Alloacidobacterium dinghuense: one gene and its partner. Each later gene encodes a partner of the first gene's protein in a complex. Links are inferred from orthologs where the notes say so. Each region holds a gene or a part of one and is shown in the gene's direction. Other genes may lie near its edges.

The links.
Region 2: the proteins of H7849_RS05580 (region 1) and hfq are in contact, whole or in part, in a crystal structure (PDB 3VU3), measured with the Escherichia coli proteins. The link is inferred for Alloacidobacterium dinghuense from one-to-one orthologs.

The regions. Positions count from the first base shown.
Region 1 is NZ_CP060394.1:1,367,100-1,378,885, forward strand. What follows is about bases 3,325-6,226. They hold H7849_RS05580 (catalase), read left to right. Parts: upstream 3,325-3,990; coding sequence 3,991-5,463; downstream 5,464-6,226. Other genes in these bases: H7849_RS05575 (MIP/aquaporin family protein), read left to right, coding at 3,325-3,829; H7849_RS05585 (SDR family NAD(P)-dependent oxidoreductase), read left to right, coding at 5,813-6,226. Outside these bases: H7849_RS05560 (NADPH-dependent FMN reductase), read left to right, coding at 1-177; H7849_RS05565 (SphA family protein), read left to right, coding at 192-1,115; H7849_RS05570 (cytochrome-c peroxidase), read left to right, coding at 1,397-3,001; more of H7849_RS05575, read left to right, coding at 3,134-3,324; more of H7849_RS05585, read left to right, coding at 6,227-6,628; H7849_RS05590 (carboxypeptidase-like regulatory domain-containing protein), read right to left, coding at 6,839-7,957; H7849_RS05595 (xanthine dehydrogenase family protein molybdopterin-binding subunit), read right to left, coding at 8,387-10,615; H7849_RS05600 ((2Fe-2S)-binding protein), read right to left, coding at 10,636-11,127; H7849_RS05605 (fibronectin type III domain-containing protein), read right to left, coding at 11,452-11,786.
Region 2 is NZ_CP060394.1:5,859,196-5,871,062, forward strand. The notes cover bases 8,325-11,307. They hold hfq (RNA chaperone Hfq), read left to right. Parts: upstream 8,325-9,648; coding sequence 9,649-9,966; downstream 9,967-11,307. Other genes in these bases: H7849_RS24680 (SH3 domain-containing protein), read left to right, coding at 8,325-9,320; hflX (GTPase HflX), read left to right, coding at 10,018-11,307. Also shown: H7849_RS24635 (DUF2203 domain-containing protein), read left to right, coding at 1-225; H7849_RS24640 (Fur family transcriptional regulator), read left to right, coding at 376-810; H7849_RS24645 (peroxiredoxin), read left to right, coding at 1,002-1,538; alkylhydroperoxidase, AhpD family, read left to right, coding at 1,758-2,309; H7849_RS24655 (OmpA family protein), read right to left, coding at 2,405-2,872; H7849_RS24660 (M20/M25/M40 family metallo-hydrolase), read right to left, coding at 3,204-4,205; H7849_RS24665 (lactonase family protein), read left to right, coding at 4,444-5,439; H7849_RS24670 (PP2C family protein-serine/threonine phosphatase), read left to right, coding at 5,492-6,670; H7849_RS24675 (AI-2E family transporter), read left to right, coding at 6,857-7,942; more of H7849_RS24680, read left to right, coding at 8,157-8,324; more of hflX, read left to right, coding at 11,308-11,439; H7849_RS24695 (F0F1 ATP synthase subunit B), read left to right, coding at 11,766-11,867. UniProt on the Escherichia coli protein: RNA chaperone that binds small regulatory RNA (sRNAs) and mRNAs to facilitate mRNA translational regulation in response to envelope stress, environmental stress and changes in metabolite concentrations.

The DNA.
Region 1 (11,786 bases):
TTGATTGCAATGCATGCCCAGCTCGTCATGGGTCCCGAGGTCGTGATCGGCGGCGTCCATACGAAGTTTGCCGATAGCGAGTACAACGACGAGACCGGGTTGTCTTTCATCATGGAGTCTTTGGAAAGGCTGCGTGTGGAGGCACTCGTAAGGCGTACATCAATGGTCGCTTATTGATATATCGAGCAGCAATGAAGACCCATCGTAATCTCGGCTTCATCATTCCCTTTCTACATTGTGCCGCTTTGGCAGTAGCTCAGACCCACGTGCCAGAGCCACCAGTCAATTTAGGCGATACCAGTTTCTTTGATGGAGTTGCGGGTCCCGGAATCGTGGTCGAGGAAATCGGTGATAGCGCACATAGCAAAGTGATTGTCGATGCCAAAGGTCATGAAGTACCGGGAACAGGGCGGGTCAACAGCATCAGCTCGTTGACGCATATTGCCTGGCTCAGCCGATATCGTGTTGGTGGTGGCTGGTATGGCGCCGAGGTCGTTGTGGCCGCGGCCCATGTAAACGCCGGGCCCGGCTCGACGGCTGGCGGATTGGGGGATCTCACAGTCTCGCCGCTCATTCTGCAATGGAACGAGAAGAAGCTTGGTACTGTTGCATTCGACCAAAGAGTAGTATTCGACTTCGATCTGCCGGTTGGTGAATACTCGCAAAACACAAACCTGAGCCTAAGTAGTCATGCCTATACCGTCCATCCGTACTATGCGATGACGGCATTTCCTTTGAAGAGGCTTGAGACGAGCTGGCGTGTTCATTATCTCTGGAGCTCAGAGAATGCTGAACCACCGAAATCGTTCGACACGAAATCAACGCAGGCCGGACAAGCCATTCACTTCAACTCCACACTTTCGTATGGATTAGGGAAGCATCTTTGGGTCGGTGGTAACGGATATTTTCTGAAACAAATCAGCGATCCAAAGATCGACGGGATTGCGCATAGGAATTCTCCGGAACAAGTTGGAGCGCTCGGGCCAGGTGCTGTCTGGAACCATGGCCAGTGGTTCCTCTACGTGAATGGATATCACGAACTCGGAGCAGAAAATCGTCCGACTGGAAACAAACTCGTACTCAGGGTCGAAAAGGTATTCGGGAAGGAAGGATAAAGCGGGCGTGAACGCGCGCGACACTTCGAATATTAAGACACTCTATATCCATGCTTCACAGGTACCTTGTGCACGGAATGACACATATTTTTGTCTGAATCTCATTTTGGTCTCATTTATGAGTTCTATCTGCCTTTTAGTCGTTTAGGAACATTGCTCATGTATTGGGAGTTTCGCAGTTTCATACGGGACACTGCGAAATAGCTGGAGATTGGTGCCGGAAGATGTCACGAAATCTCAGCGTCTCGCATCCATAATCCCCCACACAATGAGGATGCATCATGTTTCAGCAAATGAAGAAACGAGGTTTTTCCCTTGGCGCCCTCGCGGCGGCTTTAGTTAGTTGCGCACTCTGTCTCGTGCTCGTTCGATCGGTTTCCGCAAAGCCGGAAGGACAGGATGAAAACACCGATCCATCACAGAATGCAGCGTCAAACAGATTTCTCCCGCCTGGAGCAGTCGGCGAACTCGCGAAGATTAACGCGGAGATTGATCAGATTGAGCAGCAGACATTAAGGCTGATCGATACCGATCTCGACTCCATGCACCAGATTCAAACGCTAGGCAAGCTGGAGATATTTGACCGCTCGCTGTCCGTAAATAAGAACGAGTCATGCAGCACTTGCCACATGCCGGAAGCGGGCTACACCGGAGCAAGTCAGATCCTGAACATGACAACGGTGGCCTACCCCGGGTCGGTGAAGACTCGCTTCAGCGGACGCAAGCCCCAGAGCTATGCCTACGCAACATTGGCGCCGGTACTGCACTACAACAAAACCCAGCAGGACTTCTACGGAGGCAACTTCTGGGATATGCGCGCGACAGGCGCCAGGATGCAGAGTGCCGCAGCAGAGCAGGCGGAGGGACCGCCTACCAATCCGGTAGAGATGGGATTGCCGGACAGTGCCTGCGTTGCTTACCGTGTCTCACGCGGACGCTATCTCTCGCTGTGGCTGAAGGTGTACGGCTCGACAATTGAGACTATCACCTGGCCTGCGGATGCCGAGAAAACCTGCGGCACTCCAGTAGGCAAGAATGGGGTGGGTCCACAACTAAGCCTCAGTTCCGAAGACCGCACCAAAACGAACACGATCTATGATCAGTTTGCTTTGGCCATTGCTGCTTACGAGGGCTCGTCCGCAGTCAACGCTTTCTCCTCCAAGTTCGATGCTTATCTTGCCGGAAACGCCATGCTGACCCCACAAGAGCAGCATGGCTATGAGCTGTTCAACGGTCAGGGTAAGTGCAATACCTGCCATCTCAGTGGCAACGCGAACGGAGCCACCGGTGGGACCGTCGCCGACGCCGCGCCAGTGTTCACCGACTTTACTTCCTCTAACCTGGGCCTGCCGAAAAATCTCGACATCCCCTTGTATTACGAGAACAAGCCGGACGCTTATGGCTATGTTGTCAACCCGATGGGGACTGCGTATGTCGATCTCGGCGTGGGCGCATTCTTGAGTGGAGCGCAGGGTTCGCCTGTTCCCGACAAGTCGTGGATGCAGTACGCGCCCATGTATAACGGCAAAATGCGGGTACCAACGGTGCGCGATGTCGACATGAGGCCTTATCCGGACTTTGTTAAGGCATACATGCACAACGGCTACTTGAAAAGCTTGAAGGAAGTTGTCCACTTTTACAACACGCGGGATATGATGTGCCCGACGCCCAATGATTCCAATGCAAAGAAAACCTGCTGGCCCGCACCGGAGGTGTCACAGAATGAAGACACAACGGTGGGCAAGCTTGGATTGTCCGATCAAGATGAAGACGATATCGTCGCCTTCCTCAAGACGCTGACCGATGGTTACTCGACAACCAACCCAGCCGTCGCGAACACAATTCAGCAAAATATCCGTGCGATGCGCGAAAGCCTACAGCACTGATGATGACGATCTATCCAATTTGATAACAGGGCGCCGGAAGATTGGCGCCCCTCTTGGGCGGCTCTGTGCCGCAAGCCATGTGCGCAGATCATTGTCAGTCTCACATGTCTAAGTCGAGTCAAAGGAGATGTAATGAAGAAGTACTTCGCTGAACTCATTGGAACCTTCTTTCTGGTTCTGACCATTGGGTGTTCGGTCATCGGCCACGGCGCCGGCTCGCTTGCCCCGCTCGCAATCGGTTCCGCACTCATGGTGATGATTTTTGCAGGCGGACATATTTCGGGAGGGCACTTCAATCCGGCCGTTACGCTGGGCATCTGGCTGCGCGGAAAGTGCGAGGCCAAAGATGTAGCGCCCTACATGATATTTCAAATCATAGGAGCAGTATTGGCAGCTTTTGCCGTCAAGCTCCTGAAGGCAGGTGACGCCATTACGCCGCTCCACCCGGCAACTATACCCGCGCTTCTTGCAGAGTTTCTTTTTACCTTTGCGCTTGTCTACGTTGTCTTGAACGTCGCAACGGCCAAGGGTACATCCGGCAATTCCTTTTATGGGCTGGCGATAGGATTCACGGTACTAGTGGGTGCATTTTCTGTCGGTAACATTTCCGGTGGAGCGTTCAACCCGGCAGTCGCAACGGCCATCTCTGTCCTCGGGTTATCGTCCTGGTCGAAGATTTGGATTTACCTGATCGCTGATTTTGGCGGTGCTGCGGTGGCGGCAGGTGCGTTCAAGGTCCTCAGTTCAGCTGAAGATGTTCCTCAACAGCTACAGCGAACGAAAGCTGCGCGGGTTACTCCTCGCGAGGACAGCTATTCGCGTACTTAAAATCGTTTGTCGCGGTTGCTTTCCTCGATTTGGCAGTCGATAGGTAGCCTGCCGGTGTCCATCATTTGCAACCTCTTTCCGGATCTGATTATCCATGCGAGAGCAGGTTCGGTTTCGACTCATAGAACCACCTTTTACTCTCAAAGATTTTGGTGAATTACATGGCTAATGAAGTACGCAAGACGATGACAACGGGCGCTGGGCGTCCTGTTGGCGACAACCAGAACTCCCTCACTGCTGGACCTCGTGGTCCCGTAGTTTTCCAAGACTTTCTTCTTTTTGAAAAGATGGCGCACTTCAACCGCGAGCGCATTCCCGAACGCGTCGTGCACGCAAAGGGTTCGGGTGCCTACGGACACTTCGTCTGCACCAATCCCGACATGTTCAAATGGACCACCGCAAGGCTCTTTGAAAAAGTCGGCAACATCACGCCCTTATTTATCCGCTTCTCCACGGTAGGCGGCGAGAAGGGTTCGGCTGACAGTGAGCGCGATCCCCGTGGCTTCGCCGTCAAGTTCTACACCGAAGAAGGCAACTGGGATATGGTCGGCAACAACACGCCGATCTTCTTCATCAGGGATCCACTCAAATTTGGCGACTTCATCCATACCCAGAAGCGCGATCCGCAGACCAACCTCAAGTCACCTACCATGATGTGGGACTTCTTTTCACTCTCTCCCGAGTCGTTGCATCAGGTAACGATTCTTTTCAGTGATCGTGGCACACCCAATGGCTATCGCCATATGAACGGATATTCCAGCCACACCTTCTCGCTCATCAATGCGGAGAACGAACTGTTCTACGTGAAATGGCACTTCAAGACCAGACAAGGAATCAAGAACCTCACGCGCGAGGAAGCGGATGCGATGCGCGGCAAAGATCCCGACTACGCACAGCGCGACCTCTTCGAGGCAGTCAAGAATGGCGATTTCCCCAGGTGGCACGTTTGCATGCAGGTGATGCCAGAGGCTGATGCTGAGACTTATCACATTAATCCGTTCGATCTTACGAAGGTTTGGCCGCACAGCGATTACCCGCTCGTAGAAGTCGGCGAGATGGTTCTTGACCGCAATCCTGAGAATTACTTTGCTGAAGTTGAGCAGGCTGCCTTCGAGCCGCGCAACATCGTTCCCGGCATGGGCTATTCGCCGGACAAGATGTTGCAGGGCCGTCTCATTTCGTATCCTGATGCGCACCGCCATCGTCTTGGCGTCAATTACGACGCTCTTCCCATCAACAAGCCGGATAGCCCGGTCGCCACCTACCACCGCGACGGAGCTATGCGATTCGATGGTAATGGTGGCTCCTCACCGAATTATGAGCCGAATAGCTTTAGTGGTCCCACCCAGGATCCGCGCTACATCGAGCGCCCCAACCCAATCACCGGAACCGTAGCGCGCCACAACCATGGAGACGACTCTGACTACTACACACAGGCTGGCAACCTCTTCCGACTGATGAAAACAGACGAAAAGGAGCGGCTGATCAGCAACATCAGTGACAGCCTTTCGCAGGTTCCGCGCCATATTCAGGAGCGGCAGCTCTGTCACTTCTTCCGCGCCGATCCCGCTTATGGTGAAAGTGTCGCCAAGGCAATCGGAATTTCTATCGATGAGTTAGTGACGGCAAAGTAGATCTCCGCTACCAAAAAAGCCTGCGGAATTTCTGACCGCAGGCTTCCGTGCGGCCCCGTATAGAAAGGTTCGCTAGGAAGTTGGCGGAGAGCCTGAAGGCCATTGAAAAAACCCGAATCCGATGAGAGCGTCAGACTCTCGAGTCACATTACTGACTTTGCTGACGACTCCGTCCCAGATAGCCGCAATTGACGAATGGGAGTATCGTGTCCAGTTCGCCCGCCGCCGATCGGGATTTTTCATTAGAACATTGCTGAACAGAATGAAGCGGCTCTCGGAGAGCTGACTGGCATGGTCGAGGATCAATTCGTGAAGTTTAGTTTGGAACCCACAGGGAATTGCCGGCAAGGTGGCGCTCATCACCGGAGGGACTCGCGGGATTGGCGCTGCGACCGCGAGACGTGTAGCCGAGTTAGGCGCAAAGGTTGTCATTGCCGGACGGCGCCGGCGCGAAGGGCGACTGTTGATCGACGAAATCAAACGTTACGATGGATCTGCCGCATTTATCCAAGCGGATCTCGCTCAACCCGACCAGGTAAGGCTCATCGTCCCGTTTGCTCTCGAAACCTTCGGACGGCTTGATTATGCATTCAACAATGCCGGAATATCCGGCGACAACCGATTGCTTGTGGATCAGACTGAGGAAAACTTCGACCGCGTCTTCGCGGTAAATGTAAAAGCGCTGTTCCTATTGCTCCAAGATGAGTTGAAGCAGATGATTGCGCAAGGAGAGGGAGGCTCAATCGTCAATACTGCCTCGGTGGGTGGACGGCTCGCGATCCCAACTGCGGGCCATTATGTGGCCAGCAAGCACGCTGTCCTTGGACTGACCAAAACCGCCGCGGTCGAGTGCGGACGAGACGGCATTCGGGTCAATGCCGTCAGTCCGGGCGCAGTACGAACCGAAATGCTGTTGGAGGTATTTGGCAGCGAGGTGGCGCTCGACCGAATGGCGAGCGTTCATCCTATTGGCCGTATCGGTCGCCCGAAAGAAATTGCGGACGCGGTTGTATGGCTGTTTTCGGAGAAATCGTCGTATTACACTGGACAGTCCTTGACCCTCGATGGCGGTCTCACCGCGCAACGCCCATATGTGACCCAACCCGTCAACCTGGAGCCCGCTTCGCCGGAGGAGCGACGATTGGCTGGGAAGCTGGATCAATAGTCTCTCCACTCCTCCCGACCCCATCGAGCTTTTCAAATCGGTCCCTGCCTTCGGCAAGTGGACAAATAACCCTCTACAACTAAGAACAGCTGCAGGGGAGCGGTCATGCGTAGCGGAGGAATCAATTCGCTCCCGAGTTTACCTCTCTTGCTGGGTTTGCCGGCCCTACCTACACTACGCGAGGCAATAGAGTCCTTGCGACCGCTCACCCTATGGCTGGCCGTTCGCCCCGGTGGGAACGTGAGTCGTAATCCCTTTCAAGAGGAATTCGCGGATCAGATTCGCCACAGCATCTGCGCCCGTGTCGGCCAGTCCATTCAGCAGGACCAAGGAAGCTCCGCGATCGGAGGCCGGATAGTAAAGATTCGAAATGGCTCCGGCGGAGAAGTTGCCGAGCACGTTCGAGTAATTGGGCCTCCACCGTCCGTCATCGGTTCTGGCCATGACGGCAGCGGACATCGCATACAGCGCGCGCGAGCTGAAGCTTCCCTTGCCCTTATAGAAGTAGCGAGGGTCCTGGTGGAAAATTGAAGGGTAGACAGCTCTGCCCAGCAGGTCGGCCGAAACGTGGTTAGCCAACGCTGCCCCGTATCGCTTTCCGTATCCTTCGATGCCGCCGCCATAGTCGGGGAAATCGTTCTGGTACTGCTCCGCACCTGCGATCGCGGCCACAGTTAAGAACGAAACCGGGTCAATGATAGACCGGAGGCTCAGATGAAATTTCTGTTTCGCTCCCATCGGCGGGGCGTTCCAGTCGTAGGTGCTGTAAAAGTTTGGAATAACGCCGGCAACCCGCTGCTGGACTGCGATCTGCACCTGCTCCTGAGCCAGTTCCACCTTGTTTGCGGTCACGGTCACACTGGTGGAGCCGCCCGAAACTGAGAGCGTTATCGCTGGCACAAGGCGAAACTCGCCTGCGTGCAATAGGATTTGGGTCGAGGTGAAACGGTTCATCCCAGGCGCCGTCACGGTGATCCTATAGGCGGATGGCGGCAAGCTCGCGAACGCGAATTGCCCATCGCTGCCAGATTCTACGGTTCGTACAAGCGAACCCGATTGGCCTGCCAGAGTCACTTTCGCTCCCTGCAGTACATCTCCCCTCGTATCGAGCACCGTCCCGGAAATATTCCCGGTAGCGGTCTGCGTGGATCCCTTTTCTCCGGATTGACTGGTGACCTGTGCCGGTTGCGGCGCATTCGGGAGACTGTCGCGTGCGCTCGAGTTCGAACTCTCCTGCGCATGAGCGGTTGAACCTGCAAGGTTGGCAAACGTTAACAAAATGGAACTAGCCAACACCATCGGCGTCGACGCCCGTGCGATGTGAAACATTCAATCAACCTCGTCTCGCAGGGCAAATTCCGGCCCCCTAGTTAGACTTAGTAGGTTTTGCTTAGTCTTTTGCGAGTTTCGAGTCTGACTGTACAGATACGGGCACAACTGCCTTCGAAATCGACAGCGCGGCAGATAACGCTACAATCACTCGGAAACTCTTCACGAATATCGCCTTGCTGCTAGTCATTTGCGAATGGATTTATATCGAAACAAACATTCAAACAGATACATTAAACCGTAGCATCGGGAACCTTAACGTTTGCTGAATATCACACCCCGGAGTACGTCGCCCGTTCGTCTCGGCGATTGCTACGGCTATCGTTTCCGCATGGACATCTGAACGACAAGGCTTGGACGATTTGATTTTCTTTGTCCAGCGCGCGATCTGAGAGCTGGGCAGCGAAGTCCGGGCTAAATCCGGTTCTCTTACGCCCAGCTGAATCCGCTCTTACTCAGCGGCAGCGTCCTAATGCGCTTACCGGTCGCTGCAAAGATAGCATTGGTCACCGCCGGCAAAATCGGCGGCAGCGTGGGCTCGCCCAGGCCCGTCGGCGCGTAGTCTGTCTTGCGCCAGTAAACTTCGATCTTCGGCACTTGCCTCATGCGCATCAGCGGGTGGTCGTCGAAGTTCGACTGCTGAATCTTCCCATCCACCAACGTAATTTCTTGCGCCAGATGGCCCATGCCTTCCATAATGCCGCCCTGCGCCATGCTCTCGGCCGCCCTTGGATTGATGATTTGGCTGCCGACATCGCCCGCTGCCCAAACGCGGGTGACCCTCACCTTGTTGTCCTTATCCACGGACACTTCGGCAACCTCAGCGAAGTAGCCTAAATGACAGAACCAAGCGGCAATGCCCATGCCGCAGCCGGCTTCCTTAGTGCGCTTGGCCCAACCTGACTTTTCCGCGACCAACTCAAGCACGCCCTTGAACCGTTCGGGGATGAGAACCGACTGTCCAGTTGGCTCGTGGTCGCCCACTGCGTCGTGTTCGCCTGAGGTCCAGGGCACTTTCTTATTGCTGAGCAGATCAAGTTGAAACTCGAGCGGATCACGTCCGGCAGCGCAAGCCACCTCGTCGAGGAACGACTGCGACACCCAGCAATAAGCGTTATCGCCGGGGGCGCGGAGAGCCCCGGTGCGCAGCATGAGCGGCTGCGCGGAAGTGTAAAGGGCGTAAACGGGCGGAAAGGAAGCAGGATAGGAGTCCCCGCCAATGCCGCCTCCGGATGCGAGATGCTTGTCATCTCCAAAGGTGACCAAGTGTTGACGCCATACGGTGAGTTTGCCCTTCGCATCCAGGCCGGCCTTAAAGCCGTGTGTCCCACCTGGGCGCAGGCCGTCATGGCCAATGTCATCTTCGCGGGACCAGAGCAACTTAACCGGGGCGTCAATCTGCTTGGCGATCCAGGCCGTCTCGACGAGGTAGTCGTTCTGCAGGCGGCGTCCAAAGCTGCCTCCCGAGCGCACCATGTGCGTGGTGATGTCACTCTGCTGGATACCGAGAGTCTTGGCGACCAACTCAACGCCGTTGGCTGGCAGTGTGCTGGTGGACCACATCTCCAGTTTGCCGTCCTTCCAGTGCGCGGTGGAGCCCTGAGGCTCGAGTGTCATGTGGGCAATGAACGGGTATTCATAGGTGGCCTCGACAACTTTCGCCGACGACTTGAGGGTTGCGTCCACGTCCCCATATTTGTGCACGGTTTTTGCCGGCGGGGCTTCAAGAAGTTCCTTTGCCCGCTTTCTGAAGCCCTCAGAGCTTTGCGTGGCTGCCGGGCCAAGGTCCCAGTCAACCTTCAGCGCCGCACGCGCAGTCTGCGCCTGCCACCAGGTGTCGGCGACGATGGCGATTCCCGGTTCCATGCCGGGTTCCCAAGGTGTGTAAGCGGCAGGGGTGATGCCTCCGGCGATGACCAGGACATGGCGCACGCCCGGGAGCACCTTAATCTGATCGATATTGGCGCTCTTCACTTTCCCCGCAAACACGGGAGCCTTTTCAATGGATGCGTACAGCATTCCAGGAAGTTTCACATCGATGCCGTAGAGTGGCTTGCCGGTGACGATTGCAGGCGTGTCTATGCCGGGCAGTGATGTACCGATAATGTGGTAATCCTTGGGATCTTTGAGCTTGACACTGCTGAGCGCGGGCGCGGGCAACGAAGCAGCCTTGGCGGCGAGCTCGCCATAGCCAGCACAGCGCTTTGACCCGGAATGGAGCACCTTGCCCGGTTGCGTGGTGCACTCGGCCTCCGGCACCCCCCAGGTCTGCGCTGCAGCTGTGATCAGCAGCTGCCGCCCGGCTGCGCCCACGCGGCGCATTGGCTCCCAGCCCTCAGGTGTGTTCGCGGAACCTCCGGAAAACTGGGTGCCATATATCTTCTCGTTCAGATCGGCTTGCTTCACGCGAACGTCTTTCCAATCGACATCCAGCTCTTCGGCAATCAGCATGGGCAGCATGTTGCGCATGCCCTGGCCGGACTCTGAGGCGCGGGCCATGATGGTGGTTACGCCATCCGGAGCGATGTGAATAAAGGCTTGTGGGGTAAGGTCGGACTTGGCTGCTTCCTCGCCCGCAGCAAAGGGTAAGCGATAGAAATTCAAGGCCAGGCCGCCACCCGTAAGGGCCGTCAACTGCAGAAACGATCTCCGATTCATGCTCATCTGAATGTCATCCTTTACTCACCGTGGGCAGTTGTGCCCGCACTCGACGTTCCGCCTGCATTAGCCGCATGGTGGATTGCTTCACGGATGCGCGTATATGTTCCGCAGCGGCAGAGGTTCCCACTCATCGCCGCGTCAATCTCGGGGTCCGTAGGCTGGGGCGTTTTCGCGAGCAGCGCCACGGCGGACATAATCTGCCCTGCCTGGCAATAGCCGCACTGGGGCACATCTAACGCCATCCAAGCCAGTTGCACCGGGTGTTGCCCATCTGGTGAGAGCCCTTCAATCGTGGTGATCGTCGCGTCGCCCACCGATCCCACGCTTGTGATACACGAGCGGGTTGCGTCTCCGGCGAGATGTACCGTGCAGGCGCCGCACTGTCCTATGCCGCATCCGTACTTCGGCCCTTTGTAGTTCAATACGTCGCGCAGCACCCATAGTAGAGGCGTGTCCTCAGGTACATCCACCGTCGACTCGACGCCATTTACCTTCAGTTTTATAGGCATGCTGTTTTACCCCCATAGTGGCTTGTGAGAACACCGTGCATACATTCAATGTTAAACCTCGGATTCCTTTTCTATAAACCGGATTATGGAAGAGTAGGAAGTATACGCCCTAAAATCGAAAGGGTGCGGAGCTATCCCAAATGCTCCAGAATCGCCCATAACTGGAAAACCATTAGTCAGAAAATTTGGATTGAGTGTCGGAGATGTAGAAGCCGGATCCACCTGAATCACCGTCCTGTAGATCGAGATTTCCAGTACCCGGCGAACGCATATGAGCGGTTTAACAGGCAGGATTGTGCTTGGGACAATACCCGTGAGGTTTCCCTAGGGGGTCATGAAATGCTTCACCGAGCTCTTCACCCCATCGCTCTCGCCGTTGGCTTGCATCGAGTCAACCGTGTAGTAATACTTTGTTCCAGGTTTCAAGCCTTCCACTCGAACGCGGAACACTGTATAGGGATGTTCTTGATTCAGCCGGATGTGAGACTTCGCCGTCTCGGTCAGGTGCTCAGGATCGGTACCGTAATGCACGAGACCGAAGTGCTCGTCCGAGCCGCCAGGATTGGTGCTGGTCCATCGGATAATGGCCTCGTTGTTTCTGAACAATTCGAGGGCTGGTCCCTCCGTAATCTTCACCGTTGCCGCTCTCTTTGCAGGTG
Region 2 (11,867 bases), 4.5 Mb from region 1 along the record:
GCCAAGGACGCTGTGGCTGAGATTGATTCGATCGGCGTCCAGGTGAAGGATCTCGAGACTGGGCTGCTGGATTTTCCGCACATGATTGATGGAGAGATTGTCCTGCTGTGCTGGAAGATGGGCGAGTCTCGGATTGATTACTGGCATACGGTGGATGCGGGGTTTCGCGGGCGCCAGCCGATTGATGAGCGGTTTGGGCGGAGCAAGCCTGAGCGGCCGAATTGATTCAGTTACCTCTCCAATTATCGAGTTAACAGCGGTTTTTGACCAGCCAGGATCGCTGAGATCCTTCGTCCCCTTCGCAAGCTCAGGGTCTCAGGACGACGACTCTGTGGAACTTTGACAAACGATAATTATTATTGTTTAATAAGAAATGTGAACACGGTTGAGGCGCAGGAATTTCGTGAGATGTGCGAGAACGCTGGGCTTGCGGTGACGCATCAGCGGCATGTCATTTACGAGATTCTTAAGAATATGCACGGGCATCCCAGCCCGGAAGAAGTGTATGCGCGCGTGAAGCGCAGAATTCCGTCGATCTCACTTGCGACGGTTTACAAGAATCTTCATCTATTTATAGAGAGCGGAATTTTTCACGAGGTGAGCTTGCATCATGGCTCGCTGCGCGTGGAAACGAATCACAGACCGCATCATCACCTGGTTTGCACGCGGTGCAAATCGATTTCAGACATCGATGCAAAAGAGCTAGGGCTGGCTGCGAAGCATGGCAAGCTGCCCGGCGGTTTTCTTGCGCAACGCTATGCAGTCGATGTGTTGGGGCTGTGCGCCGAGTGCCAGCGGAAGGCTGATTAGAGTTTTGTCTTAAAGCGTATTTGAAATTCGTCTGGCTAAGAGCCTTGCGGAAATTCCCGGAGCTAAAGCCCTTAGATTTTTATTCCTGGTTCACCGGCCTAAAGGCCGGTGCTTCCACCCGAAACACTGTTGGAAAATCTTGTTACCATCGTTCATTCATTTTCATAACAACTTACTTAGAGGAGTCATACATGTTAGGTATCGGCGAGAAGTTTCCTATCTATTCGGTCACTGCTACGGTCAGCCGCGATAAAAACAAGGCCTTTGAAACAATCACGAACGAGAGCTATCCGGGCAAGTGGAAGGTGTATTTCTTCTGGCCAAAGGATTTCACTTTTGTTTGTCCTACGGAGATTGCTGCTTTCGGAAAGATCAACAATGAGTTTCAGGATCGCGATACGCAGGTGCTGGGCGGTAGCGTGGATTCCGAATTTGTGCATCTTGCTTGGCGCAACAACCATGATGATCTGAAGGATCTGCCTTTCCCCATGCTGGCTGATGTGAAGCGTGATCTCTGCGAGCAGCTTGGGATTCTCGATCCCGCAGCCGGCGTGGCGCAGCGCGCGACGTACATCGTCGATCCTGAGGGCATCATTCGTTTCGTGTACGTGACGGATCTTTCGGTGGGCCGCAATCCGCAGGAAGTGCTGCGCGTTCTGGATGCATTGCAGACTGACGAGCTCTGCCCCTGCAACTGGCAGAAGGGCGAAGAGACTTTAGTCGCTTAGGACTAGCTTGTAAAACGGGTACGGCTCAGCGATGTGCATGCACATTGAACATCGCTGAGATTCTTCCTCCCTGTGGTCGTCAGAATGACGAGGGAGATAGATGGTCGTCAGAATGACGAGGGAGATAGATGGTCGTCAGAATGACGTGAAGAGTTGGTCGGTCAAGACGATGGGCAGCGGTCGATCTGCAGTCAGGATGACGGGAAAGGATTTGGAAATATGCAATTGGATCAGTTGATTGACGGGCTTCCGGTTTATGCGAAGGACCTGAAGCTGAATTATTCGAGTCTTGTGCGGCAGAATCAGGAACTCACTCCGCAGCAGCTTTGGGGTACGGTGGTGGCGAGCGCGATTGCCACGCGCAATCCTGAGCTGACGGAGGCGGCGCTGGAAGAGGGTGCAAAGCAACTTTCGGCGCAGGCGCTTGATGCGGCGAAGGCTGCGGCGGCGGTGATGGGGATGAATAACATCTACTACCGTTTTCTTCACCTCACTTCGAACGAAAAGTACTCGACCTTGCCATCGCGTTTGCGCATGAACGTCATGCGCACGCATGGCGTCGATCACAACGACTTCGAGCTATGGTCGCTGGCGGTGTCGGCGATCAACGGCTGCGGCAAGTGTGTGGATTCACACGAGAAAGTTGTTCGCGAGAAAGGCGTAAGCGAGGAGACGGTGCTGGCAGTGGTGCGTGTCGCCTCCATCGTTCATGCGATCGGGGCTGTTCTCGATGCGGAGCGCGTGGCCCAGCCGGAGGCTGTGGCTGTTTAGCCTTGTTGTTTGCGTGGTCAAGGTCCGCTGCGGCGGGCCTTTTTCTTTTGTGCTATGGAAATTCATCGTCGCGCGATGTCGATCGGGGTCTCTCCTCAATTTGGACGGTAAGTGAACCGGACAACCCGGTTCTTGGCATGGCACTCCTCGGTGTTTTCTAAACAAGCTGGATATAACTCCCCCCATGGCACGGCCAGCACGATCCGATCCTCCGCAATTCCCTTGCGTATCATCACTTGTCTGACCCACCACGCTCGTTCTCCCGAGAGTCTCAGATTGTAGGCCTCGGTGCCCGTCGCAGAGGTGTAACCGTCGATGAAGAAGCGATCACTTGGATGATCCTTCAACCATTGGATATCGGCATTCAACGCACTCTCGTCCACAGCATGGTTAAAGCGATCATGAGCAAACCTGATTTCGTGCATGTTTGCGTTGAAGGCTTCCTCCTCGGGACCATAGAGAGCCACCATTGGTTTTGACCAGAAATCAACCCAATAGGCATCATCCGTGAATGCTTCTGAAGGACCTTCTGCAAATAGCGGGACACTGGTCACGAGGAGCATTGTGACCGCAACGAGAGCATGTCGATATCTCACTGGTGTAACCTCCGTTCGGTTGCTATTGCCGCATCGGTGGAGATGATAGCCCCGTGCTTGGTTCCAGGAAACTGTCATTTCGGACAGGCTGTCCATTTTCCCATCGTAAAGACGGCCCAACCTAATGAACTCGGAAATTTCAGTCTGAGGTGCCCGGTAGTGAACGATTGCAAGCAGGGCGACAGGCTCATTGAGGCTCGTCCGCACCTGCGGCCCGCAATTTGTCGTGTCGTCGGGCTATCCGGAAATAACGCTGCCTAGCCTCACCTACCAGTAGCATTTATGAGTTAGGTAGTTTCTAGGGTTTTCCGTTTGGAGTCCAGGTTGGTTTCCAGTCGGTGTCGGAGAGCCATTGGATGGGTTTGACCATTGAAGAAATCACGGTGGTCATGTAGGGGATGTCGAGTTTGCTGATTTCGTCGCTGGGCTGGTGGTAGTCCTTGTGCAGGTTAAAGCTGGAGACGGTCTGGGCGACGATGCCCCGTTTGGCGAGCGCGAAGTTGTCGGAGCGCTGGAAGAATTTCTGGTCGGGGTGCGGGTCGCCGACGAGGTGCGCGCCGTGTTTTGCGAGCGTGGGACCGAGATCGGAGCGTTCGTATCCGGTGAGCCAGAAATTGCCTGCGGGGACGGCCGGGTCGGGGCGGCCGATCATTTCGAATTCGAGATTGGCGACGATGTGGTCTAGCGGGACGGGCGGGTGGTCGATGAAGTAGCGGTTGCCGAAGCCGCCGAGTTCTTCTGAGCCGAAGAGGGCGAAGACGATGGTGCGCCTGGGGCGCTTGCCCTGGCTGAGGGTGCGCGCGAGCTCGATGACGGCGGTAGTGCCGGAGGCGTCGTCGTCGGCTCCGTTGTAGATGGAGTCATTGTTGACGGCGGGGCCGATGCCGAGGTGGTCGAGGTGCGCGGTGAGCAGAATGGCGTCCTGCTGCGTCTTAGTGTCGGAGCCACGAAGAACGGCTACGGCGTTCCACGTTTTGGTGCGGGGCGTGTCTTCGTACTTTGCCAGGCGCTGCTGGATGCGATCCGGCAGCGGGTTGGGCAGCGGAGCTTTCTGAATGAAAGTGCCGTTGTCGCCGCCGGGTTCGAGGCCGAAGCTCTGGAACTGAGAAGCGGCCCAAGTGGCGGCGATGTGCTCGTCGCGGGTGGCGCTGCCGCGTCCGTGGAGTTCGTCGGACGCGAGAAATTCTTCGTCGGCGCGGACGCATGGGTTGCAGAAGGTTGAACGATCGGCGGCGCTGGCGACGCGACAAAAGGGTGAGAGCAGTGATATCACCAAGACAAGGCGAAAACAGAGGCGCATAAGGGTAAGCGCAGTATATCGAAGAAGAAATAGCGCTTTTTCGCAGAACTGTTCTCAAACCATGGAGCATGAGAACGAGAGAGAGTCGAACGCAGTGAGAGTTGGATTGAAGTCAAGGTTTCTCCCTTTGTTGTGTATGGCTGGCCTGCTTGCGTTGTCGTCGTGTGAGACGGGGAAGTTTTTTCCGCCTCCTTGTAAGACCAACTGCAACCCGACGAGCAGCGGGAACTTTATTTATGTGGCGAATTCGTCGACGAGCGTAAGTTCCGTAGCGGCCTTCACGATTAACAGCACTCCGGCGGTCGCGGCCTTGAACGGTTCACCGTTTGCTACGGGCCTGCCACCGAATGCGCTGGCGGTGACGCCCAAAGACACATTCTTGTATGTGGGAAGCGTTTCCGGGGGCATCTACGCATACACGATCAACTCGGATGGGACTCTGACTGTAGCCAACAACGGAAGTCCAGTGGCCACGGGCGTCAGCCCGATTACGATGAAGATCGACCCGACGGGGCAGTGGCTGATTGCCGCCGATCTAAGCCCTGCAGTGTATGTCTTTGGCATCAATGCCAGCACCGGCGCTTTGACAACGCAGGGAAATGCGCTCGCGCTCGATACGGGAACCACGACGAACCTGATCATCACGCCGAATGGACTGAACGTTTTTGTCTCGCTGGGGACAGGCGGCGTGGATATTCTGACGTTCAATACCACGACTGGTGTGATTACCAAGCTGAATCAGATCCTGCATCCCACCGCCTCGACGAATGCCGACTTCGGGCTGGCGAGCGACCCGAACAGCAAGTATCTCTTTGTTACCGAAACGGGGATCAATTCACTTCGCGTTTTGAACATCAATGCCACAGGCACCATCCTTACAGAGCTTTCTACCTCGCCGGTAAAGACTGGCCTCGGGCCGTCGCAAGTCATCGTCGCGGATGGAAGCTATGTGTACGTAACCAATCGGACGGATGGAACGATCAGCGGCTTCACGCTGGTGGCGAACGGGTCGCTTACGCCTCTGACTGGTTCGCCGTACACGACGGGCACGGCCCCGGTCGATATTGTCGAGGATAAGACCAATACCTATCTTGCGGTAGCGTGTGTAGGAGGGAATCCTGATATGCAGGTGTTCACCATCGACACCACGACGCCGGGTAAGCTCGATCCGTTTGCAAGCCTGACTACGGGGGCTGATCCTACGCTGGCGAGTGCTATCGCGGCTACGCATTGATGGTTAGGATGGGGCACTTTTTCCGTATGGGATTGGCAGTAGACTTACCCTCATGGCGACGCCCCACTATCGACAGCAGCGACAGGCGGTACGGAGAGATCCATTCAGGGAACGCGCTGAACAATTCTGGCAACGCGTGACTGAGGGCATGGAACTCAGCGAGTTGTGGTCACAGTTTCGGAAGGATGCGCATTCGAGCTATCGGCTGTATTCGCAGGAAGTTGACGCCACGCGCACCGCCGGTGTTCCTCACAGCAAGCATTTTTTTCGTGTAGCAAGCGAGTTCTTCTGGGCGATTGTCGAGAAGCTTACCCCGGCTCGTCGCGTCCTGCTGCTGGCGGCGTTGATTCTTGTTATCGTGCCCGGCGGCGAATGGACCTTCTCGACGAGGTCGCATGAAGTGAAGATTTTTGCTTTGGATTTTCACTTCTATGGCGGGCTGCTGATGTTTGCGCTGCTCATCCTGGAAGTCGGAGACCGGGTGGTGATGAAGCGGGATCTCCAGATCGCGAAGGAGATTCAGGCATGGCTGCTTCCCTCCGAACCGCCGCTGGTGCCGGGTTTGGAGATTGCATTTGCCACGCGTCCGGCGAATACCGTGGCTGGCGACTATTACGATGTTTTCGCGCGCGCCTCAGCGGAATCAGAAAGGAGCCCCACCTTTCTCATCGCCGTAGCGGATGTTGCCGGCAAGAGCGTTCCGGCTGCCATGCTGATGGCTACGTTCCAGGCGAGCCTTAAGACCCTCAGCACAACTCCTGGGTCGCTGGTGGAACTGGCGAACCGGATGAATCGCTATGCATGTAGCAACAGCCAGCGCGGCCGACGGTTCACGACGGCATTCATCGCGGAATATGACACGGTGTCACGGCGTCTGACGTATGTAAATGCGGGGCATAACAATCCGATTCTGCGGCGGAAATCGGGCGCGATCGAACGGCTTGAAGCAGGCGGGATGCCTTTCGGGATTATGGAAGACGCGGCATATCAGTCGGGAGAGCGAGTAGTGGAGGCGGGTGACTGGCTGGCCATCTTCACCGATGGGGTTGTCGAAGCGGAGAATGCGGCACAGCAGGAGTACGGCGAAGTGCGCTTCATCACGATGCTGCATTCGGGAGTGATGCTGGCTCCCTCGATGCTGTTGAACAGTGTCCTTGCTGATCTCGATCGCTTTGTCGGGAATGCACCGCAGCACGACGATGTTACATGCGTGCTGATGCGGGCTGTCTAGCTTCTCTGGGATCGGTTTGCGTTGCCGCGGTCTTACCGGCCCATGATCGTTATAAGCGGATCCGGTCAGAGGCGTATCACTGAATTTCCTTTCGACCCGAAACGCGGCGAGTCTACACTGATTCGAGTATTGGGCAGTAGTCAGTATCGGTAATCAGTCTCATCCGCTTCTCAGGAGGACTTAGCCGTGGCCACCGAACCGCCCCTTTCCGATAACCGGTACTACATACGTCGCGCCCTCGAAGTTGCGATCCATGTCGGCCTGCTCGTGCTTCTTACGACAGCCTGCCTGCTGATTCTGCGCCCATTTCTTCCGCTGGTTGCGTGGGGCATCATCATTGCCATCGCTACATTTCCTGCTTACAAAAAGCTGCGGAGTCTTTTAGGCGGGCGAGGGACGCTGGCGGCGGTTCTTTGCACGCTGGCGTTTCTGGCGGTGTTGATTGTTCCGGTCGCGTTGTTGACCGACACACTGATCAGCGGCATTCGTGGTTTGACTGCTCAGGTGAGAGCGGGGAACATCAGTATTCCTCCACCGCCTGAAAGTGTGAAAGGCTGGCCGCTTGTTGGTGCGCCTTTGAGCCGCGTGTGGGACATGGCTTATACGAATTTGAGCGGACTGCTGAAGAGTCTCACTCCACAGATTCGCGAGTTTCTTCCCAGGCTTCTCCACACTTCTGCTGGAATTGGTCTGACGGTTGTGCAATTTATTCTTTCTATTGTTGTTGCCGGGGTTCTGCTGGCGAATGCTTCGGGTGGCGTTTCCGTCACGCATCTGTTGGCCGCCCGCCTTTTTGGGGATCGAGGCCCTGAGTTTGAGGAATTGGCGGGATCAACGGTACGAAGCGTCACCAATGGAATTATTGGCGTTGCCGTGATACAGGCGGTGCTTGCCGGGATCGGGTTCCTGGTGGCGGGATTGCCCGGTGCTGGATTGTGGTGTCTGGTCTTCCTCTTCGGTTGCGTGCTTCAGATTGGAGGCATTGTTCTAATTCCCGCAATCATTTACGTATTTGCGATTGCCAGCACGACCAAGGCGGTGGTGTTTCTGGTGTGGTGCGTGATAGTGGTGCTGAGCGAGCATGTGCTGAAGCCTTTGCTGCTTGGGCGGGGCGTGGCTGTTCCCATTGTGGTGGTTTTTTTGGGTGCGATTGGCGGATTCCTTGCGATTGGCATTATTGGCCTTTTTGTGGGCGCCATTGTTCTTTCGGTAGGCTACAAGCTTCTGCTCGCATGGCTGGAAGGGCCGACCGAGGCGAAGCAGGGAACTTGATGGATGATGGCCCTTGCTCCCTTGGTGCTTATGTGGGAACCGTAACGAGTTGATTCTGTGGAGCGAGCGAGAAAGACCGCGATTCAATGCTATGCTCTGTAAATAGCAGGAGATGTAGTCGCTAACTACCTTCTCTTGTTAAGTGCGCATGGTTTTTCGCTCGTCTCCTCCTCTACTTCTACGTCTACTGCCAGTTTTTTTGTTGCTTGCTGCAATGGGCGGTTGCAATCGTCTGCGCCCAAAACCTGCCGCGGAATACGTGTACGTTGTCGCCAAGGAAACCTTCCTGCGCGATCGCGTGGCTGCCGTGTCCAACCGTGTTGCCAACGTCACGAACGGACAGCGGCTGCAGGTGGTCGAAAAGGGCCGGCGCTTTCTTAAGGTGAAAACGGACAAGGGCGAGATCGGCTGGATCGAGGAGCATGGCGTCATCGACCAGGACGCCTACCAGCAGTTTGCGGATCTGGCGAAGCAGCATGCGAACGATCCGGTGATTTCGACTGCGACGCTGCGCGACGATCTTTACCTGCACGTGAAGCCCGGGCGGCAGACGGATCGTTTTTACCTGCTCCCAGAGAATGACAAGCTGCAGATGCTGGTGCGTGCATCGGTGCCGAAAGATGCGCCGCCGCAGGCTGCTCCCGTTGCTCGCAAGCCAGTCGTGAAGACAGATACGAAGGCGGGGGACAAGCCGGCATCCCCAGCAACTGTACCCACCATTGCTGCAACCCCGTCGCCCCCCGCGGCTCCGGTTGAGCCCCCGGCTCTCGAAGACTGGTGGCTGGTGCGTGATACGCAGGGCCGCGTGGGCTGGATGCTCTCGCGACGTCTCGATGTGGATGTGCCGGATTCGATTGCCGGGTACGCCGAGGGACAGCGTATTGTGGGCGCCTACAAGCTGACGACGGTGAGTGATCCGGAGTCGAGTTTTCCGAATGGGCAGGTACCGGAGTTTGTGACGGTGATGAGCCCGTATAAGGACGGGCTGCCGTACGACTTTGACCAAGTGCGTATTTTTACCTGGAATGTGCGAAAGCACCGCTACGAAACGGCTTATCGGCAGCGGAATCTGCAGGGGTATCTGCCGGTGCAGGTTGGAACGCAAGCCTTTGACAAGATTGGGACGGTGCCGGTGTTTTCTCTAAAAACAGCCACCGACGACACGATCGCAATCGATCCGGCGACAGGCGCGGCTCGGCCTGCGAATCTGACGACGCAGACGTTCCGGCTGGAGGGCGTGATCGTCCGGAAGGTCGAGCCGCCGAGCGCCGCTCCACCACCGCCTCTACCGTCAGTCGCTCCGCAGGCATCGCGGGAAACGGGGAAGAAGGCCGCCAAGCACCACGGAACGCGGGCGAAGCATCCTAAACACCATTGAGGCGGGATCGCCGGATTCGGCGATTTTCCGGCAATTCTTGTCTGATGTAACGAATTTAAGCGATTTGACACCATCAAATACGCTGAATTCTCTGGTTCCACACAACCATCAAGCCTAAAAGGCATCTAAACTCAACTAAGGTGTAGTTTGCCTCGTCGTTTGAGGTGAGATATCTGGCGGGAGAAAGACCATGACGACTTGCCCCGGTCAGTTACAACCTCGTATTGTTCTTTTACAACCTTGCTTCGCCTACGGGCTTTGGCATGAGCTTTAGCATTGCAGTAGTCGAGTCCCACGCAGTGAAAATAAAACAAGAGGAGATCGGCACATGGACAACAAGCCGGCACAGAACATTCAGGACACGTTTCTTAATACGGTCCGGAAAGACAAAACCCCAATCACTATCTACCTGGTAAGCGGAGTAAAGCTGACGGGTAAGATTCGCTCCTTCGATAAATACTCCGTGCTGTTGGAGAACAATAGCCAGGAACAACTGATTTTCAAGCACGCTATCTCGACTGTGGTCAGCTCGCGCTCAGTGCTCCATACCGAACACAGGCCGCCATCGGCGCATACCCCTGGACACCCAGGCGGGAGCGGTGTGGCTGCTGCGGGCCCCTCGGGAACAGAATCACAGAGCGCATAACGGTCAGGATTTCAGGAACGGCGTTTCGTGGATGAGCTTCAGCGCAGAAGCATGAATAGCGCAGAAGAGCGCGCACTGCTGGTAGCGGTGGAGTTCGCCACGCGGCGTTCTACTCTGCCGCCGTCGGCAGTTCTGGCGCGTGATGCGGCGCGCATCTCGGCTGGCATCGAGGAAGCGGATGCCGTGTTCTCTGCGCCCTTAACCCACGATTCTGAATCTTCGCTTGGCGAATTTCGCGAACTGGTGGTCAGCGCAGGCGCGGTGATTGCCGGCGAGGTGACGCAACGGCGACCCAAAGCCGATCCGGCGACCCTTATCGGGAGCGGCAAGGTGGACGAGCTGGCCGGTGTAGCGGCTTCGACGCGCGCCAATGTTGTGCTGTTCGATCACGATTTGAGCCCGACACAGCTTCGAAATCTGGAAGAGCGGCTGCCCAGTCGTGTTCTTGACCGGACGCAGCTGATTCTTGATATTTTTGCCCGGCATGCGCGGACGCGGGAAGGTCAGTTGCAGGTGGAACTGGCGCAGCTCGAATACATGCTGCCGAGGCTGGCCGGGCGTGGGAAATCCATGTCGCAGCTGGGCGGCGGTATCGGGACACGAGGTCCAGGTGAAACGCAGCTGGAGACTGACCGGCGCAAGATTCAGCGTCGCATTGTGCAGGTGAAAGACGACCTGGAAGGAGTGCGCCGAGTCCGCGGGCAACAGCGGCAGCGGCGAGAAGCGGTTCCGGTCCCAGCGGTCGCTTTAGTCGGTTACACCAACGCTGGAAAGAGCACGCTATTTAACACGCTCACGAAGGCCGGCGTATTAGAGTCGGCGCGGATGTTTGCGACCCTTGATCCAAAGCTGAAGGCCATTCAGCTGCCATCGCGAAGAAAAATTTTGCTCTCCGATACGGTTGGGTTTATTCGCAATCTGCCGCATACGCTAGTCACGTCGTTTCGCGCGACGCTCGAAGAAGTGCAGAAGGCGGAGGTGCTGCTGCATGTCCGGGACGCTTCGAGTCCGGTGCGCGATGAGCAGAAGGCTGAAGTGGAAAAGGTGCTGGGTGAGCTCGGCGTGCTGCACAAGCCCCGGCTTGAGGTAATGAACAAGATTGACCTGCTCTCGGACGAAGATCGCGCGGAATTGATTGCGAGCGGGGCAGTTACTACCTCGGGCAAGCTTGGTCTGGGGGTTGAGGCATTGCTGGTGCGGATCGACGCAGAGTTGACGGCTGATCCGGTCATTGAGCAGACCTTTACGATTCCGCAGGCAAAGGGCGAGATCCTTGCTGCGCTGGGCGCCGGGGCGGTGTTGCGTGATCGACAATTTATTGACAACACCGTTCGCATGACAGTCGCGGGGCCGGCGTCATTGCTGGGGAGATACAGGGAATTTCGGGTGGATGCAAGTACGGACCGGACGAGGGGGAGCGGTGGAGATTCCCAGTCGCCCGATCCGTTGGACCCTGAACCGGGTCATAGGTGATAGTTCAAGTCTACGCCGGGACGGGGTCGAGTCAAGCGGTTTTCTGCAGAAAATCGGCCGGGTGTGATACATCTAGAGGGGAAGTGTCCTCCCCTGCGTTGACACTATATTTTTCACTCTGTTACAACCTATAGGTTCCGCAATACCTTCCATATCCAGACTTCCAAGGGCTTAAAGGGCAGCTAAAAGCGCGCCAGAGCGAGTCGCAAGGCGTTGGGAAAAGGTGTGGATAGGGCGGCGGTACGGAGAAAATCAGACTGCCTGAAGGTGAATTTCGAGGTGTTTTCGGACTCGCCTGAGGGTGGTTTCAAGAACCGGCAAAAGGCATGGATGTAATTCTGAAACAACTCGGCGATCTGGTGCTTGGCTCGATTCCGACGATGATCCTTTTCATCGTCCTGGTGCTGGCCTACCGGTTTGTGCTCTTT